DNA from 3 places in the Mesorhizobium sp. M1423 genome. Region 2 is predicted to be linked to each of the others. Evidence: predicted binding sites of a transcription regulator. Region 2 holds the regulator's gene; each other region holds the start of a gene.

The links. The regulator PhoB, encoded in region 2, activates phosphate uptake and scavenging genes when phosphate is short. The targets are predictions, from matches to a motif close to TGTCATNNANCTGTCAT.
Region 1: a site for PhoB is predicted at 3,498-3,514, ahead of NKG95_RS01060 (alkaline phosphatase D family protein). Genes of this name have one in related genera too.
Region 3: a site for PhoB is predicted at 3,409-3,425, ahead of NKG95_RS19630 (PhoX family protein). Genes of this name have one in related genera too.

Annotation. Positions count from the first base shown of each region.
Region 1 is NZ_JAMYKU010000001.1:197,050-202,353, reverse strand. Features, by position in the region: gene typA (translational GTPase TypA) at 1-1,324, opposite strand, end outside; gene NKG95_RS01065 (hypothetical protein) at 1,523-1,804, shown strand; gene NKG95_RS01060 (alkaline phosphatase D family protein) at 1,851-3,425, opposite strand; gene NKG95_RS01055 (MFS transporter) at 3,792-5,075, opposite strand; gene NKG95_RS01050 (TetR/AcrR family transcriptional regulator) at 5,158-5,304, shown strand, end outside.
Region 2 is NZ_JAMYKU010000001.1:455,701-461,004, forward strand. Features, by position in the region: gene pstC (phosphate ABC transporter permease subunit PstC) at 33-1,019, shown strand; gene pstA (phosphate ABC transporter permease PstA) at 1,023-1,874, shown strand; gene pstB (phosphate ABC transporter ATP-binding protein PstB) at 1,871-2,674, shown strand; gene phoU (phosphate signaling complex protein PhoU) at 2,707-3,414, shown strand; gene phoB (phosphate regulon transcriptional regulator PhoB) at 3,431-4,120, shown strand; gene NKG95_RS02400 (ROK family protein) at 4,130-5,304, opposite strand, start outside.
Region 3 is NZ_JAMYKU010000015.1:94,722-100,025, reverse strand. Features, by position in the region: gene NKG95_RS19640 (MarR family winged helix-turn-helix transcriptional regulator) at 79-570, shown strand; gene NKG95_RS19635 (GNAT family N-acetyltransferase) at 567-1,247, shown strand; gene NKG95_RS19630 (PhoX family protein) at 1,351-3,342, opposite strand; gene NKG95_RS19625 (hypothetical protein) at 3,544-3,882, shown strand; gene NKG95_RS19620 (phosphatase PAP2 family protein) at 3,897-4,598, shown strand; gene NKG95_RS19615 (helix-turn-helix domain-containing protein) at 4,917-5,186, shown strand.

The sequences.
Region 1 (5,304 bases), 260 kb from region 2:
GGAAGACAATGCGCTGGCGATTGCCGCCCGAAGGGCGCAGCTCGACCATCTCGGCCTTGCGCTCCGACATTTTTTGCACGACGACGCCGGCATGCTCCTCGTCGACGTCGATGACGACTTCCTCGACCGGCTCCAGCAATTCGCCGTTCTCGCCCTTCTGCATGACGACGCGCGGCCGCGACACGGCGATCTCAAAACCTTCGCGGCGCATCGTCTCGATCAGCACGGCCAGCTGCAATTCGCCGCGTCCGGAGACGAAGAACGAATCCTTGTCCGGCGATTCCTCGATCTTCAGCGCGACATTGCCTTCGGCCTCGCGCAGCAGGCGGTCGCGGATGACGCGGCTGGTCACCTTGTCGCCTTCGGTGCCCGCCAGCGGTGAATCGTTGACCAGGAACGACATCGTCACCGTCGGTGGATCGATCGGCTGCGCATGCAGCGGTTCCGTCACCGACAGGTCGCAGAAGGTGTCGGCGACGGTGCCTTTCGACAGGCCGGCAATGGCGACGATGTCGCCCGCCTGCGCTTCGTCGATTGGCTGGCGCTCGAGCCCGCGGAAAGCAAGGATCTTCGAGATGCGGCCGGTTTCGACCTGGGTGCCATCATGGTGCAGCACCTTGACCGCCTGGTTGGATTTCAGCGTGCCGGATTCGATACGGCCGGTGATGATGCGGCCAAGGAACGGATTGGCTTCCAGAATGGTGCCGATCATGCGGAACGGGCCGGGATGAACGGTCGGCGCCGGCACGTGCTTGATGACGAGGTCGAACAGCGGCGCCAGAGCCTGGTCCTTCGGACCTTCGGGGTTTTCCGAGACCCAGCCATCGCGGCCCGAACCGTAGAGGATAGGGAAGTCGAGCTGCTCGTCGGTGGCGTCAAGTGCTGCAAAAAGGTCGAACACCTCGTTGACCACTTCGACATGGCGGGCATCCGGCCGGTCGATCTTGTTGATGACGACGATCGGCTTCAGTCCAACCTTGAGCGCCTTGCCGACGACAAACTTGGTCTGCGGCATCGGCCCCTCGGCGGCGTCGACCAGCACGATGGCCGAATCCACCATCGACAGGATGCGCTCGACCTCGCCGCCGAAGTCGGCGTGGCCGGGCGTGTCGACGATGTTGATGCGGGTGTCCTTCCAGTCGACCGAGGTCGCCTTGGCCAGGATGGTGATGCCGCGTTCCTTTTCGAGGTCGTTCGAATCCATGGCGCGCTCGGCGACGCGCTGGTTGTCGCGGAACGAGCCGGATTGTTTCAGGAGCTGATCGACGAGGGTGGTTTTTCCATGGTCGACGTGCGCGATGATCGCGATATTGCGGATTTTCATGTTTTGGTCTCGGGAGCGTTGCAGGCAGCAGGCCAAAAGGCGCTGCCTCTTTCGGTTGGGCGGCTCATACAGGGTTTTTCGCAATTGCGAAAGAGGAGGCGAGCCACCAAATAAAGTCACCAAATCTTAAATGTCTTGGTGTGAAGTGGAATTATTAACCAAGGCGGAACCTTTCATGGTCCGGGCAGTTCGAATTTCATGATCGACGCAGGCAGCAGACTCCGGCCGATTTTGGCATGTAGCGCACTCGCCGTCCTCCTCGCGGCAGGCGCGGCGCAGTCGGCCGCGTCGTTCAAGGAGACGCGGACTGCCCTGCCGTCCGACAAGCGGTCGGCGGAGCAGCTTTTTGTCGATGCTCCCGATGGCGTCGACCCGGTGGTGACCGGGCCAGTCAGCGCCGCCTTCAAGCAAAGGCAGCAAAATGCCGGATGCGACAGCGCCGTCTGGCCCAACATTCCCGTCGTCTGCTATCCCGATTGATACACGTCCTACCCTCGGGCTGGCCCGAGGATAATGGTGCAGTCGCTCACGCCGACCGCACCGGATCGAGCGTGACCTTGTAGAGTTCGCTGTCGTCGCGATCCATCAGCCGCACCGTCAGCTGCTCTGTAGCGCCATCGATATCGACAAGTCCGAAGAACTGCAGGCCGGCCGACGGCGGCAGGTTCTGACCCTGCTCGGCAGTCGGTGCCTTGATGAACTTCAGCTCCGGGCCGAAGGTCATGTCGAAACCATTCGGTCCGAATGTGCCTGAATGGATCGGACCCGAAACGAATTCCCAGAACGGATTGAAGTCCTGGAACTGCGCCTTGTCCGGATTGTAGTAATGCGCGGCCGTGTAATGCACGTCTGCGGTGAGCCAAACGGTATTGCTGATGCCCGCGTTCTTTATATAGCGAAGAAGGTCGGCAATTTCCAGCTCGCGCCCCTTGGCCGGGCCATTGTCGCCATTGCTGACTGCCTCGGCCCCGACCTTCTTGGTACCGTCATTCCAGACCACGAGGCCGAGCGGCATATCGGCGGCGATGATTTTCCACGTCGCGTTGGAATTTGCCAGCTCACGCTTCAACCACTTGATCTGCTGTTCGCCGAGGATGCGCGATTCAGGCGTCATCGTCTCCTGCATGTCGGGACCGTTGGGGCCGCGGTAGGAACGCATGTCGAGGAAGAATACATCGAGCAGCGGCCCATAGGCGATCTTGCGGTAGACGCGGCCCGGCTCCGACGGTTCGTAGCGGATCGTCGTCATCTCGTGGAAGGCGCGCGCAGCACGTGCCGCCAGCACATGGATCGATTTTTCGGTGTAGCGGTCGTCGGCGGTCAGGTCCTTCGAGTCCGACCAGTTGTTCAGCACCTCATGGTCGTCCCACTGATAGAAAGTCGGGCAGATGGCACTGAGCGCAAGAACGTTCTTGTCCATCATGTTGTATTTCCACTGCGCCCGGTATTCGTCCAGCGTCTCGGCAACCTTGCGCTTTTCGTCGATCAGCACCGTGTTTTTCCACTTGCCGCCATTGGGCAGATCGACTTCGTCCTTCATCGCACCATCGGCATAGATCGTATCGCCCGAATGCAGGAAGAAATCGGGCGTGTGCTTGGCGATCGTGGCGTAGGTCTTCATGCCGGTCTCGTCGATGCCCCAGCCTTGGCCGGCGGTGTCGCCCGACCAGGCAAAGCGGATGTCGCGCTTCGAGGCAGGTGCCGTGCGGAAGCGGCCGACGATCGGCTCGGAAACGGCGTTGATGTCGGCAAGATCGGCCGCGACCATGCGGTAGAAGATGTCCTGGTCGGAGGCGAGATCGGTGAGCAGGCGCTTCACCGTGTAATCGCTGGCCGGCGAGGTATCGAGCGGCGCCAGGCGGACGGCATTGGCGAAGCTTTCCGTAGACGACACTTCGAACATGACGCGCGACGGCCGGTCTGTGCGCGTCCAGACCATGCCGCTGGTGGCGTCGACGTCGCCGGACTGGATGCCATGGGTGAAGGCCGGGCGCTGATTGGCGCGCGAGTAATAGGGAAGCGCAAGGCCCGACGCGCCGACCAGGCCAACGGCGCTGGCCGACGTGACGAAAGCGCGCCGCGTCATTGAAATCTTGTTCATGGCTGTCTCCTGGATGGCGTTGAACGTCGCCGCCAAGCTCCAGCTTCAATGTTTCAGGCACATTTCGAAACGATGAAGGTTTTCTGACATCGACAAGCGGGAAGGCTGGACCGCTCGGCGGCGAAGCTGCTGATCTCCCCCCTTGCGGGTCCCTTGCGGGGGAGATGGCCGGCAGGCCAGAGGGGGGCGCTGTCCCGCCGACGTACAAATCAGAAAGAAATCAGACGGAGCAGCGGAGTTTGGGCAGAACATTGCGTAAAGTCGGAGGCTGGCGAACCTTCGCGCCCCCTCTGCCCTGCCGGGCATCTCCCCCGCGAGGGGGGAGATCGGCAATTTGGCCGACGGCATCTCTCCTGCAACGAGAAGCTATGCCGCCTGCGGTTCAGGATCGAACGCCGGGCGGCTGGTGTTGATCAGCAGCGAGATGCAGGCGGCGGCTATTGCCGTCATGCCGGCGATCAGGAAGGCAAGCTCGTAATTGCCCTGCAACTCACGCATAGTGCCACCGAAAAAGGCCGCTGTCGCTGCGCCGACTTGATGGCCGGCGACGATCCAGCCGAAGACGATCGGCCCGCTGCGGTCGCCGAACGCCTCGTTGGAAAGCCGCAGCGTCGGCGGCACTGTGGCGATCCAGTCCAGTCCGTAAAATACGGCGAAGATGATCAGGCTGGTCGCCGAGAAGCCGGAATAGGGCAGATAGATCAGCGACAGGCCGCGAATGCCGTAATAGATGCCGAGCAGCTTGCGCGGGTCGAAACGGTCGGTGAGCCAGCCCGACAGCGTCGTGCCAATAAGATCGAAGATACCCATCATCGAGAGCAGGCCCGCGGCCTGCACTTCGCCGATGCCCATATCGCCGCAAAAGGCGATCAGGTGCGTGCCGACCAACCCGTTGGTGGTGAAGCCGCAAACGAAGAAGGTGGCGAACAGGTACCAAAACACACGCGTACCGGCGGCGCGGCGCAACGTGCTCAGCGTATGCGCGAGGAAATTGCCTTGCGCGGCCGGCGGCGCGGGCGGCACATCGTCGAGCTCGGCGCCATAGCGGACCATGCCGATCGCGGCCGGACGCTCCGGTACCAGCATATAAACCAGCGGCACCAAGGCGGCGGTGGCCACGGCAATGGCAATGGCGACCGGCTTCCAGCCGCCAGACTGGGCGAGCGAGGCGAGCAGCGGCAGGAAGACCAGCAGCCCGGTGGCGCTGGACGCCGACATCAGTCCCATCACAAGGCCGCGATTGGTCTTGAACCAGCGGTTGACGATGGTGGCGCCGAGCACGGTGGCGACGGCGCCCGAGCTGATGCCGGAAAACACGCCCCAGGTGAGGAGCAGATGCCACGGCTTGGTCATCAGCAGGCTGAGCGCGGTCGATCCCGACATCAACAGCAGCGCGGCAAGCAAGGTGCGGCGCAGCCCGATCCGCTCCATCAGCGCCGCGGCAAACGGCCCAGTCAGGCCATAGAGGAAGATGCCGGTGGCCGCGGCCAGCGAGACGACGTCGCGCCGCCAGCCGAAACTATTCTCCAGCGGCAGCATCATGACTGCCGGCGCCGAACGCAGGCCCGCGGCGATCAGCAGGCAGAGGAAGATGACGGCGACCACGACGAAAGCGTAGCGCTGGCCAAACGGGCGGGATTGAGCTATCATGTTACTGACCGGTACGTTTCAGATGTGCGGAACATACGTACCGACCGGTAACATTGTCAACCAGGCAATCGGCAAACCAGACATGAAAAGCATTGAACCAACGATCAAGGAGAATGGCGCACCGCTGCCTCGCGCCGCCGAACGGATTCTCCAGGTGGCGCGCGACCTGTTCTACCGGCAAGGCATCAGGGCGATCGGCGTCGACGAGATCGTACGGCGTGCCGGCGTC
Region 2 (5,304 bases):
CCCTCCCTGTTGCCTTCAATCGCGAGGACCCAATGACCATCGCTTCCGATGCCATGCTATCGTCTGCAGCCCGGGCCAGGGAAGCTACGGTGCGGCGCTTCGCGCTCACAGACGCCATATTCCGCGGACTCACCCGCGCTTCCGCAATTCTTGTGCTGGTCATCCTCGGTGGTGTCGCAATCTCGCTGTTTGCCGGCTCATGGCAGGCCCTGTCGTCCTTCGGGTTCTCTTTCCTGACGACTGAAAGCTGGAATCCGGTAACGGAAAAATTTGGCGCGCTGGCGCCGATCTACGGCACGCTGGTCACGGCGGCCATCGCCATCCTGATCGCGGTTCCGATCGGCATCGGCATTGCCGTGTTTCTCACCGAACTCTGCCCGCGCCCGCTCAGGCGCCCGATCGGCATAGCGGTCGAGCTGTTGGCCGGCATTCCCTCGATCATCTACGGCATCTGGGGCCTGTTCGTGTTCGCGCCGTTCCTGCAGACGACGATACAGCCCTTCATCATCAACATCTTCCACGGCGTGCCGGGACTATCCAGCCTTTTCGCCGGCCCTCCTTACGGCATCGGCCTTCTGACCTCGGCGCTGATCCTCGCCATCATGGTGCTGCCCTTCATCACCTCGATCACCAAGGACGTCTTCGATACGGTGCCGGCGGTGCTGAAGGAATCGGCCTATGGCATCGGCTGCACGACCTGGGAAGTGACCCGGCGCGTGGTCATTCCCTATACCCGCATCGGTATCATGGGCGGCGTCATGCTTGGCCTCGGCCGCGCGCTCGGCGAAACCATGGCGGTGACCTTCGTCATTGGCAACGCCCACCGCATCAGCGCCTCTCTGTTCGCGCCGGGCACGACGATCTCGGCGACCATCGCCAATGAATTCACCGAGGCCGACGGCGATCTCTACACCTCCTCTCTGGTTTCGCTCGGGCTGATCCTGTTCGTCATCACTTTCCTGATCCTTGCCGCCGCCCGCTATATGCTGATGCGGATCGACGCCCGTACGGGAGCCTGACCGATGTCGACATCCTCATCGCTCCACAGCCGCCGCAAAGCCAGAAATTCGGTGATGATGGCGCTTTGCGTCGTCGCCGCCGGCATCGGGCTTGCCTGGCTGGCGCTCATTCTCGGTGCACTGGTCTATAAGGGCACAGCCGGGCTTTCGTTCGCGGTCTTCACCGAGATGACGCCACCGCCAGGCGAGGCCGGCGGCCTGCTCAATGCAATCGCGGGCAGCCTGCTGATGACGATCATCGCCGTTGTCGTCGGCACGCCGATCGGCGTGCTGGCGGGAACCTACATGGCCGAATATGGGCGTTTCTCGCGCATCACCACCGTCGTGCGCTTCATCAACGACATCCTGTTGTCAGCGCCGTCGATCATCATCGGCTTGTTCGTCTATGAACTGATGGTGCGGCCAATGGGACATTTCTCGGCCATAGCCGGCGCCGTTGCGCTTGCCATCCTGGTCATTCCGGTGGTCGTGCGCACCACTGAAGACATGCTCAACCTGGTGCCGAACGCGTTGCGTGAAGCCGGCGCCGCGATCGGCGCGCCGCGCTGGGTGGTGATCCGCTCGGTCGCCTACCGCGCCGCATTGTCCGGCATCGTCACCGGCATATTGCTGGCGATAGCACGCATTTCCGGCGAGACGGCGCCGCTGCTCTTCACCGCGCTCAACAACCAGTTCTGGAGCAGCAATATCAACGCGCCGATGGCCAGCCTGCCGGTGACCATCTTCCAGTTCGCTCTCAGCCCTTATGAGGAATGGCAGCAACTGGCGTGGACCGGCGCACTCATAATCACCCTGACGGTTCTGGGCTTGAGCATCCTCGCCCGCAGCCTTACCGGACGCAGAGAGGACAGATGACACAGATGTTGTCCCCGGACATGACGATGACCGAAACGGTCGCCGAGAAGACGAAGATCGAGGTCAAGAACCTCAACTTCTACTACGGCCAGAGCAAGGCGTTGAAGGACATCACCTTGTCGCTGCCCGAGCGCAGCGTCACTGCCTTCATCGGCCCTTCGGGCTGCGGGAAATCGACGCTGCTGCGTGTGTTCAACCGCATCTACGAACTCTACCCGAAGCAGACAGCCGAGGGCCAGGTGCTGCTCGACGGCAAGAACATTCTCGACCGCTCGCAGGATCTCAATCTCCTGAGGACCAAGATCGGCATGGTGTTCCAGAAGCCGACGCCGTTCCCGATGTCGATCTACGAGAACATCGCCTTCGGCGTCAGGCTTTATGAGAATCTCGGCAAGTCCGAAATGGACGGCCGCGTCGAACAAGCGTTGAAGCGGGCCGCGCTGTGGGGCGAGGTCAAGGACAAGCTCAACGCCAGCGGCTTGAGCCTGTCAGGCGGCCAGCAGCAGCGGCTTTGTATTGCCCGCACCGTGGCGGTGAAGCCGGAAGTCATTCTGCTCGATGAGCCGGCTTCGGCACTCGACCCGCTGTCGACCGCCAAGATCGAGGAACTGATCGACGAATTGCAAGCCGACTACACGATCGTCATCGTCACCCACAACATGCAGCAGGCGGCGCGCGTATCGCGCCAGACCGCCTTCATGTATCTGGGTGAACTGGTAGAGTTCGACCGGACCGAGAAGATCTTCACGTCGCCCCGCGAGAAGCGCACGCAGGATTACATCACCGGCCGCTTCGGCTGAGCCGTTCCGATCACGCATATGAGGACAGGACCATGGGCGAACACACAGTCGCTTCTTTCGACGAGGATCTCGAGCAGATCAGCAAGCTGATCCGCGACATGGCCGACCTCGCCGGTTCGATGGTCGGCGGGGCGACCAAGGCCCTGTTGAATTCCGACAACGTGCTGGCGCAACGCGTCGTCTCCGACGACGCCATCATGGATGCGCGTCAACGCGAACTGGACGACCGCGCCATTACCCTGATCGCCAAGCGCCAGCCGATGGCCCACGATCTGCGCCATGTCGTCGGGGCGATCCGCATGGCCGGCGACCTCGAACGCATCGGCGACCTTGCCAAGAATATCGCCAAGCGTGTGAGCGCGGTCGGCCTCAGCGTCACGCCGCGCGACCTATCGCATTCCATCGATGCGATGGCGCAGCTGGTGCTCATCCAGGTGCAGGGCGTCATCGAGGAGTATGCTGCAGGCGATGCAGCCGCGTTGGCCAAGCTGCGCGCCGCCGACGAGCGTATCGACGTCAAATACACGTCGGTGTTCCGCGAGCTGTTGACCTACATGATGGAAGACCCGCGCAACATCACCGCTTGCACGCATCTGCTGTTCTGCGCCAAGAATCTGGAGCGGATCGGCGACCATGTCACCAACATCGCCGAAAATGCGTATTATGTGCTGACCGGCGAGCAATTGCCGGTCAATCGTCCGAAGCAAGACGAAACGACAATGTCCGCACCGGCGACATGATGGGGGTGCCCAGCCGATGATCGCACCACGCATAATGGTGGTGGAGGACGAGGAGCCGTTGGGTGTGCTGCTCCGCTACAATCTCGAATCCGAAGGCTACCAGGTCGAGGTGGTGACACGCGGCGACGAAGCCGAGATCCGTTTGCAGGAGAATGTGCCCGATCTTCTGGTGCTCGACTGGATGATACCAGCGGTTTCCGGCATCGAGCTCTGCCGCCGGTTGCGGGTGCGCCCCGAAACCGAACGGCTGCCGATCATCATGCTGACCGCGCGCGGCGAGGAGAGCGACCGGGTACGCGGTCTTTCGACCGGCGCCGACGACTATCTGGTCAAACCGTTTTCGACACCGGAATTCATGGCCAGGGTCAAGGCGCTGCTGCGCCGCGCCAAGCCGGAAGTGCTGTCCAGCGTGCTGAAGGTCGGCGACATCGTGCTCGATCGCGAATCGCACAGGGTGTATCGCAAGAAGACCGAGATCCGGCTCGGGCCGACCGAATTCCGGTTGCTCGAATTCATGATGCGGCATCCGGGCCGCGTCTTCTCGCGCAGCCAGTTACTCGATAATGTCTGGGGCGAGACGATCTATATCGACGAACGCACCGTCGACGTGCATGTCGGGCGGCTGCGCAAAGCCGTCAACAACGGCCGCATGCCTGATGTCATCCGCACCATCCGCGGTGCCGGCTACGCGATCAGGGAAGATTGACCCGCCCAGTCAGGCTACGTTCTTTCTGACGCCGGGCCTCATTTGCGCGCCCGGCGCGAAAATCTGCTGGTCGACGAAGCTTAACGCCCGCATTGCACAGCCTTCGCGGATCAGCGGCAATTCGTTCGGCTCGGTATCGAAGGAGATCGAGCCCGAATGCTGGCCGCCGGCGGTCTGGGCGATGGCCTTGCGCAAGGCCGGCTCGATCAGATCGAAGGCGGCGGCACTGGCGCCGACCATCGCAACCGGTGCCGGATCGATCAGCGCGAACAGCGAGCCGAGACCGAAACCCAGCGCTTCGCCGGCCTTGCGGTAGGCTTCGCGTTCCGGCCCGTCCTTCTCGCGCGCCCGAACCGCCAGCGCGCGCATGTCGGCGTCGCTGACGTCGGCGACCGGTTGGCTGTCTTCGCTCATCTGCGTGGCGTTGCGCCAGATGGCGTAATTGCCGGCATAGGCCTCGATGCAGCCGCGCCGCCCGCAACGGCAGAGTGCGCCGCCCGGACGATGGATCATGTGGCCAAACTCGCCGCCCGAGGAGTGTGTGCCGGTGAACAGCTCGCCCTTGAGCACCAGCCCCATGCCGATTCCGTGCGAAAGCAGGATGGCGATGAAGTCGTCGCGATAGCGATCCGGATCGCGCCAGCGCAAAGCCACCGCCATCATATTGCAGTCGTTCTCCACCGTGGCCGGGATGCCGAATTCATCTTCCAGCATGTCGGCAAAGTCGATGTCCGTCTGCGGCGTGATCGGCGACCACAGCATGGCGCGTGCAGGGGAGTCGGTAATTCCCTGAATCGCCAAGGCGATGCGGGCGACGCGGCGGACGTCAAGGTCTGGATCCTCCAGCCGGCGCCGGACGATGGCCATGCATTCGCGGATCAGTTCGTCGCGCGGCATGGTCAGCGTGTCCAGCCGGCGCTGTTCCTCGGCGACCACCTGCCCCGCATAGTCGATGATGGCGGCCGACAGGAAATTCAGCGACAACACCACGGTCAGCACCGCCGCCGCTTCCGGATTGAGGGCAAGGCCGACCTGCGGACGACCGCGTTTCAACGAAACGGGTTCGCTTGCCTTGCTCTCGGCGAGGATGCCTTCCCGTATCAGGTCGGAGGAGATCGCCGATATGGTCGAATGGCTGAGGCCGGTGGTTGCGGCGATCTCCGTACGCGATGGCTGGCCGGCCC
Region 3 (5,304 bases), on a different contig from region 2:
AGCCTTGCGACGATAGCCCCTTGACCTTCATGTCTTGTTATATATCATGTTATTGTTTCTAGTGAGACGGATTGGCCTGTGGAAGACGTCATACGATCGCTTGGCTTCCTGTGCCTGGGCAGCAGGATGAAGCGTATAGGCGAACAACTGCAAGCGGAGGCGCAAAGCCTGCTCGACCGGCTGGATGTTCCGGTTCAGGCGAGCCAGTACCCACTGCTGGCCGCGCTCGACAGGCTGGGCCCGCTGCCTGTCGGGGAACTGGCGCAATCCCTTGGCATCGCGCAGCCAGGTATAACGCGAAGCGTCTCGCTTCTCGCCGAGTTGGGATTGCTCGAGGTCAGTCCGTCGATTGATGACCAGCGGCGCAGGATCGTCTCCCTCACCAGGGACGGCCGGCGGCTGGTCGATGTCGCAAAGCGCGAGGTCTGGCCGCGCATCGAGAACGCCGTTGCGGATCTGTGCGCGGATCTTTCGGGGCCGCTTCTCGATCAGTTGGCCGCCGTCGAGGACGGCCTTGCCGCGGCTCCTCTCGACCGTCGAGTGAAAAAGCCGGAGGGTGCTGCGCAATGAGACACCTGCTTGACCGCCCTATCTGGCGCGCGCTTCAGACGCGACATCGGGCCTTCGCGGAGGGTGACAACCTCGCCATGCGATACCGGCCGTCGATCGTCCCTTTCGCCGCCACCGGCGCGGATGACGCGGATAGCCTGCAGGCGCTCGGAAAGCTTGTTCCCCCACGCGAGAGTGTCATCCTGCTTCAGGCGGACGCCATTGCTCTACCCGCGGGGCTTTCCGCGACTTCGACCGCGGCCGGGGTTCAGATGATTGCCGAGCAGCCGTTGCAAACCGTGTCTGACAAACGCGTGCAACGTCTGACGCGAGACGACGCCGCTGAGATGCTCGCCCTGGCGTTGGTCACCAAGCCTGGCCCATTCACGCTCGAAGCCTTGAGCCTGGGCGATTTTTGGGGTGTGAAAATCGAGGGCAGACTTGCGGCGATGGCCGGCGAGCGCATGAAGCAACCTGGCTATACCGAACTCAGCGGGGTGTGCTCACATCCGGAATTTCGCGGCGGTGGCCTGGGCAAGCTGTTGTCCCTGTTCGTGGCAAACCGGATAGTGGCGCGCGACGAAATTCCCTATCTCCACGCCTATGCCAGCAACGCCACGGCCATTAGACTTTACGAGTCCATTGGCTTCAGGTTGCGAAGCACAATGAATGTGGCCGTGGTTCAGCGCACCGAATGATTAGTCGGCGCATAATGCGTAGCATGGATGCATCCCGCATCGGGAAAGGAAGGATTTCGTATCGCCGAAATCCTTCCTTGAGACTGCAAGACCTTGCTGCGTGTCAGACCGCGATCTTGCCACCACCTTGCCTGGTGATCGCAACGACCGCCGGCCGCACCGGCATGTCCGGCTTGAAGTCGGGCCAGCGGGTCGACAAATCCTCATAGTAGGACGGACGGCCGAAAGCCTCCCAGTCCTCGCCACCGTCGCCTGGATGCTGGACGGCAACGAAAGCGGTCTGGTCGTCCGGCGCAAACAGGGGACCACACATTTCGGCGCCGATCGGCACGCGGAAGAACAGTTTTGAGGTCGCCCGCGCCGGCCCTTCCGTATCGACCGCCCACAGACCGTCGGTGCGGCCAGTGGCCTTCGGGCCCTGACCGTCGGTGGCGACCCAGAGGCGGCCGGCCGAATCAACCGCGCAATTGTCCGGCATGCCGAACCAGCCATTGGCCGTGGTTGCAGTCGAGAAGGTGGCGCCGACTGCCGCAACCGAGGGATCACCGCATTTCAAGAGCACCTCCCACTTGCCCTTGGTGGCGGCAAAATCGCCGCCGTCCTCGACGATCTCGATGATGTGGCCAAAGGCATTTTCGGCACGCGGGTTGGCGGCGTCGACCTGATCGGCCTTGCGCTTCGAATTGTTGGTCAGCATGACATAGACCTTGCCGTTGGCGGCATTGGGCTGGATGTCTTCAGGGCGGTCCATCTTGGTGGCGCCGAGCAGGTCGGCGGCGCGGCGCGTCTCGATCAGCACGTCGGCCTGGCTGGCAAAGCCGTTCTCCGCCGTCAGCGGTCCTTGGCCGAAGACGATCGGCAGCCATTCGACCGAACCGTCCTCGGCGAACTTGGCGACATGCAAGGTGCCGTCGTCGAGCAAATCCATATTGGCGGCGCGGTCGTCCGGATTGAACTTGCCTGTGGTGACGAACTTATAGACATAGTCGAAGCGCTCGTCGTCGCCGAGGTAGAAGACGACACGGCCATCCTTGGCGACGATCGATTCGGCGCCCTCATGCTTGAAGCGGCCCATTGCGGTGCGCTTCTTCGGCACCGAAGTCGGATCCTGGACGTCGACCTCGACGATCCAGCCAAAGCGGTTCGGCTCGTTCGGCTCTTTGCCGATGTCGAAACGGTCGTAATGCGCTGCCCATTCATAAGCACCTTCGGGAATGCCGAGCCGCTTGTAATTGGCCGCTTCCTTGTGGCCTTGCGGCAGCTCGCCCGAGAAATAGCCGTGGATGTTCTCCTCGGCCATGACATAGGTGCCCCACGGCGTGACGCCGCCGGCACAATTGTTGACGGTGCCGACGACTTTCGTGCCGGTCGGGTCGGCGCTGGTCTTGACGCGGTCGTGGCCGGCGACGGGGCCGGACAGCGCGATCTCGGTGTTGGAGGTGATGCGGCGGTTGAGCTTGCCGTCGCGAACGACCTGCCATTTGCCGGCTTCCTTGCGGATCTCGACAATGGTGCCGCCATGCGCGGCCATCTCGACGTCGACTTGTTCCTTGCTGAGAGGCGCCTGCTTGGCTTTGCCATCGACGATGGTGACGAGGCCCGGAAACATCAGGTGCGGATTGGTGTATTCGTGGTTGACCACCAGCAGGCCGTGCTCGGCCGAGCCGTCGATCGGGATATAACCGACATAGTCATTGTTGTAGCCGAATTGTCTGGCCTGGGCTTCCGCCGACTGTTTTGTCGGATCGAATTCCGGCGAATCGGCGAACAGCGGATCGCCCCAGCGCAGCAGCACGTCGGCGTCATAACCGGGTGCAACGTGATGCTTGTCGTCGATGCCGGCCTCGAGCTCGTCGAAAGCGAAGGCGGAGCCTTCGGCGGCGCGGGCGTTGTCGGCGGTGATCAGCGCCAGCGGGCTGACGGTAGCGGCTATGGCCGAGACGGCAAGCGAGCCCTTGAGGAAGCCGCGGCGCGAGAACCGCGCGGCGATGATCTCACCCATGGTGCGGTTGTCGCTGGGATTGGCTCCTGGCCCATCGTTTTCCTCGAGCAGGCTGGTGCGGAAATGGGCGTCAGGGGTGCGATGTTCGGTCATAGGGCCTGCCTCTGGCTGGATGGATTGCTGGAGCGTTTTGCCTGGCCAATCCGGTATCGCCGGCAGGTCACAGTTTGATGACATGCCGGCTAATTGCCAGCTGCGATTTCGTATCCAACATCGGCCCGCTTGACCGCGACCGGCGCTTCGGAAACAAGAGCTGCGGCAGGCGCGTAAGGACCGCATCGGGAGGAGCAAAAAGTGAGTTTCTGGGGACTTGGGCAGCTCTGCATTTCGACAGTGATCTTCCTGCTGGCGGCGACGGCGGCGAAGCAATGGGGACTGGCGCCGAGCCTCGGCAAGATCGTGCTGACGTTAGCGCTCTATTCGCTCGGCAATCTGATCATGCTGAGGCTGATCCGAGAATTCGGCATGTCGGTGTCGTTCAGCCTGTCAGCGGTGATCCAGCTGGTGTCGGTGAATGTGGTGGCGCTGGTCTTCTTCGGCGAGCGCGTCAATGCCTTGCAGGCGACCGGCATTGTGCTTGCCATCGCAGCTGTGGCGCTGATCACGCTCGGACCCTATCTGCAAAGGCTGTAACTGCGATCGGGCCGATGAAGAAGACCGCAAGCAGACTGCGCAACTGGCTGGAGTTCCCGGTTCTGCTGGCCGGGCTGATCATTGCCGGCGGGCTGTGGGGGTTCGAGGAGCTAATGGAGATGGCGCGGGCCACCACGCCGCATGCCTTCGATACCGAAATCCTGCTTGCCTTCCGCAAGGCCGGCCAACCCGACAATCCGATCGGACCGGCGTGGCTGGAAGGAGCGATGCGCGACATCACCAGCCTCGGCAGCGCCAGCGTGTTGGTGCTGATCACGGCAGCAATGATCGTCTATCTGCTCCTCATCCGCAGGCCAGGCGCGGCGCTTCTCATGTTCATCGCGGTAGCGGGCGGCCAGGTCCTGTCAAGCGTGCTCAAGTTCGATATAGATCGGCCGCGCCCCGATCTGGTCTCGCATCTCGCCGACGTGGCATCACTTTCGTTTCCGAGCGGCCACGCCATGCTGTCGGCGGTGACATATTTGACGCTGGGCAGCATGGCGGCGCGGTTTTTGCCCGGGCGGACAACGAAGATCTATGTGCTCGGGCTGGCGGTGCTGACGACGGTGGTGGTCGGCATCAGCCGCATCTATCTCGGCGTCCACTGGCCCTCCGACGTATTGGCCGGCTGGTGCGCCGGCTTTGCCTGGGCGATGCTGTGCTGGCTTGCGGCCCGGTTCCTGCAGCGATGGCTCGGGCGGGCCGGCGGCACCTGACTCATGTCAGTCGATTTGCGGTCAAATCAGCCTGTTGATCAGGCCATGGCCGCAGCCTGCCAGCAGGAAAACCATCGACAGCAAGGCTGTCGAGGTCGCCAACGCATTGAATATCTTCACCTGCTCATCCTTTTTGAGTCGTTGCCTGTGAAATCGGGATCGCAATGGATGTCCCGCCAAACGATGCCGAAATTGTAGCATGCTAGCGCATCGGCTGGCAAAGAGTGCTGCATGTTTCACATATGCAAGATGATGCTTGAACCATCATAATGAAGGTATTACACGTGATATCGCAGACTCAGACGGGGGTTTTGGCCGATGATCACTGCCGCGCAGATGCGTGCCGCGAGGGCGCTGGCCGGCATCGATCAGAAGACGCTCGCCGAGCGCGCCGGGGTTTCGCTTCCAACCATTCAGCGCATGGAAGCGAGCGACGGCGTGGTCCGGGGCGTGGTCGATACGCTGATGAAGGTCATCCAGGCCCTTGAAGAGGCCGGGGTCGAGCTGATCGGCGACAACCAGGCGAGCGAGCGTGGCGGCAGGGGCGTTCGCCTCAAGCCTGTCACGCCGCAGAACCCGCAAGGCTGACGGTACTGCCGCATCGCCGAAAATCGAAATCGATTTTCGGATAGTCCAATGCGCGGTTCAAAAGTGTTGGAGCGTACCTGTGCGTCGATTTGGACGCACGCCGCTCCAAGTCGCGACG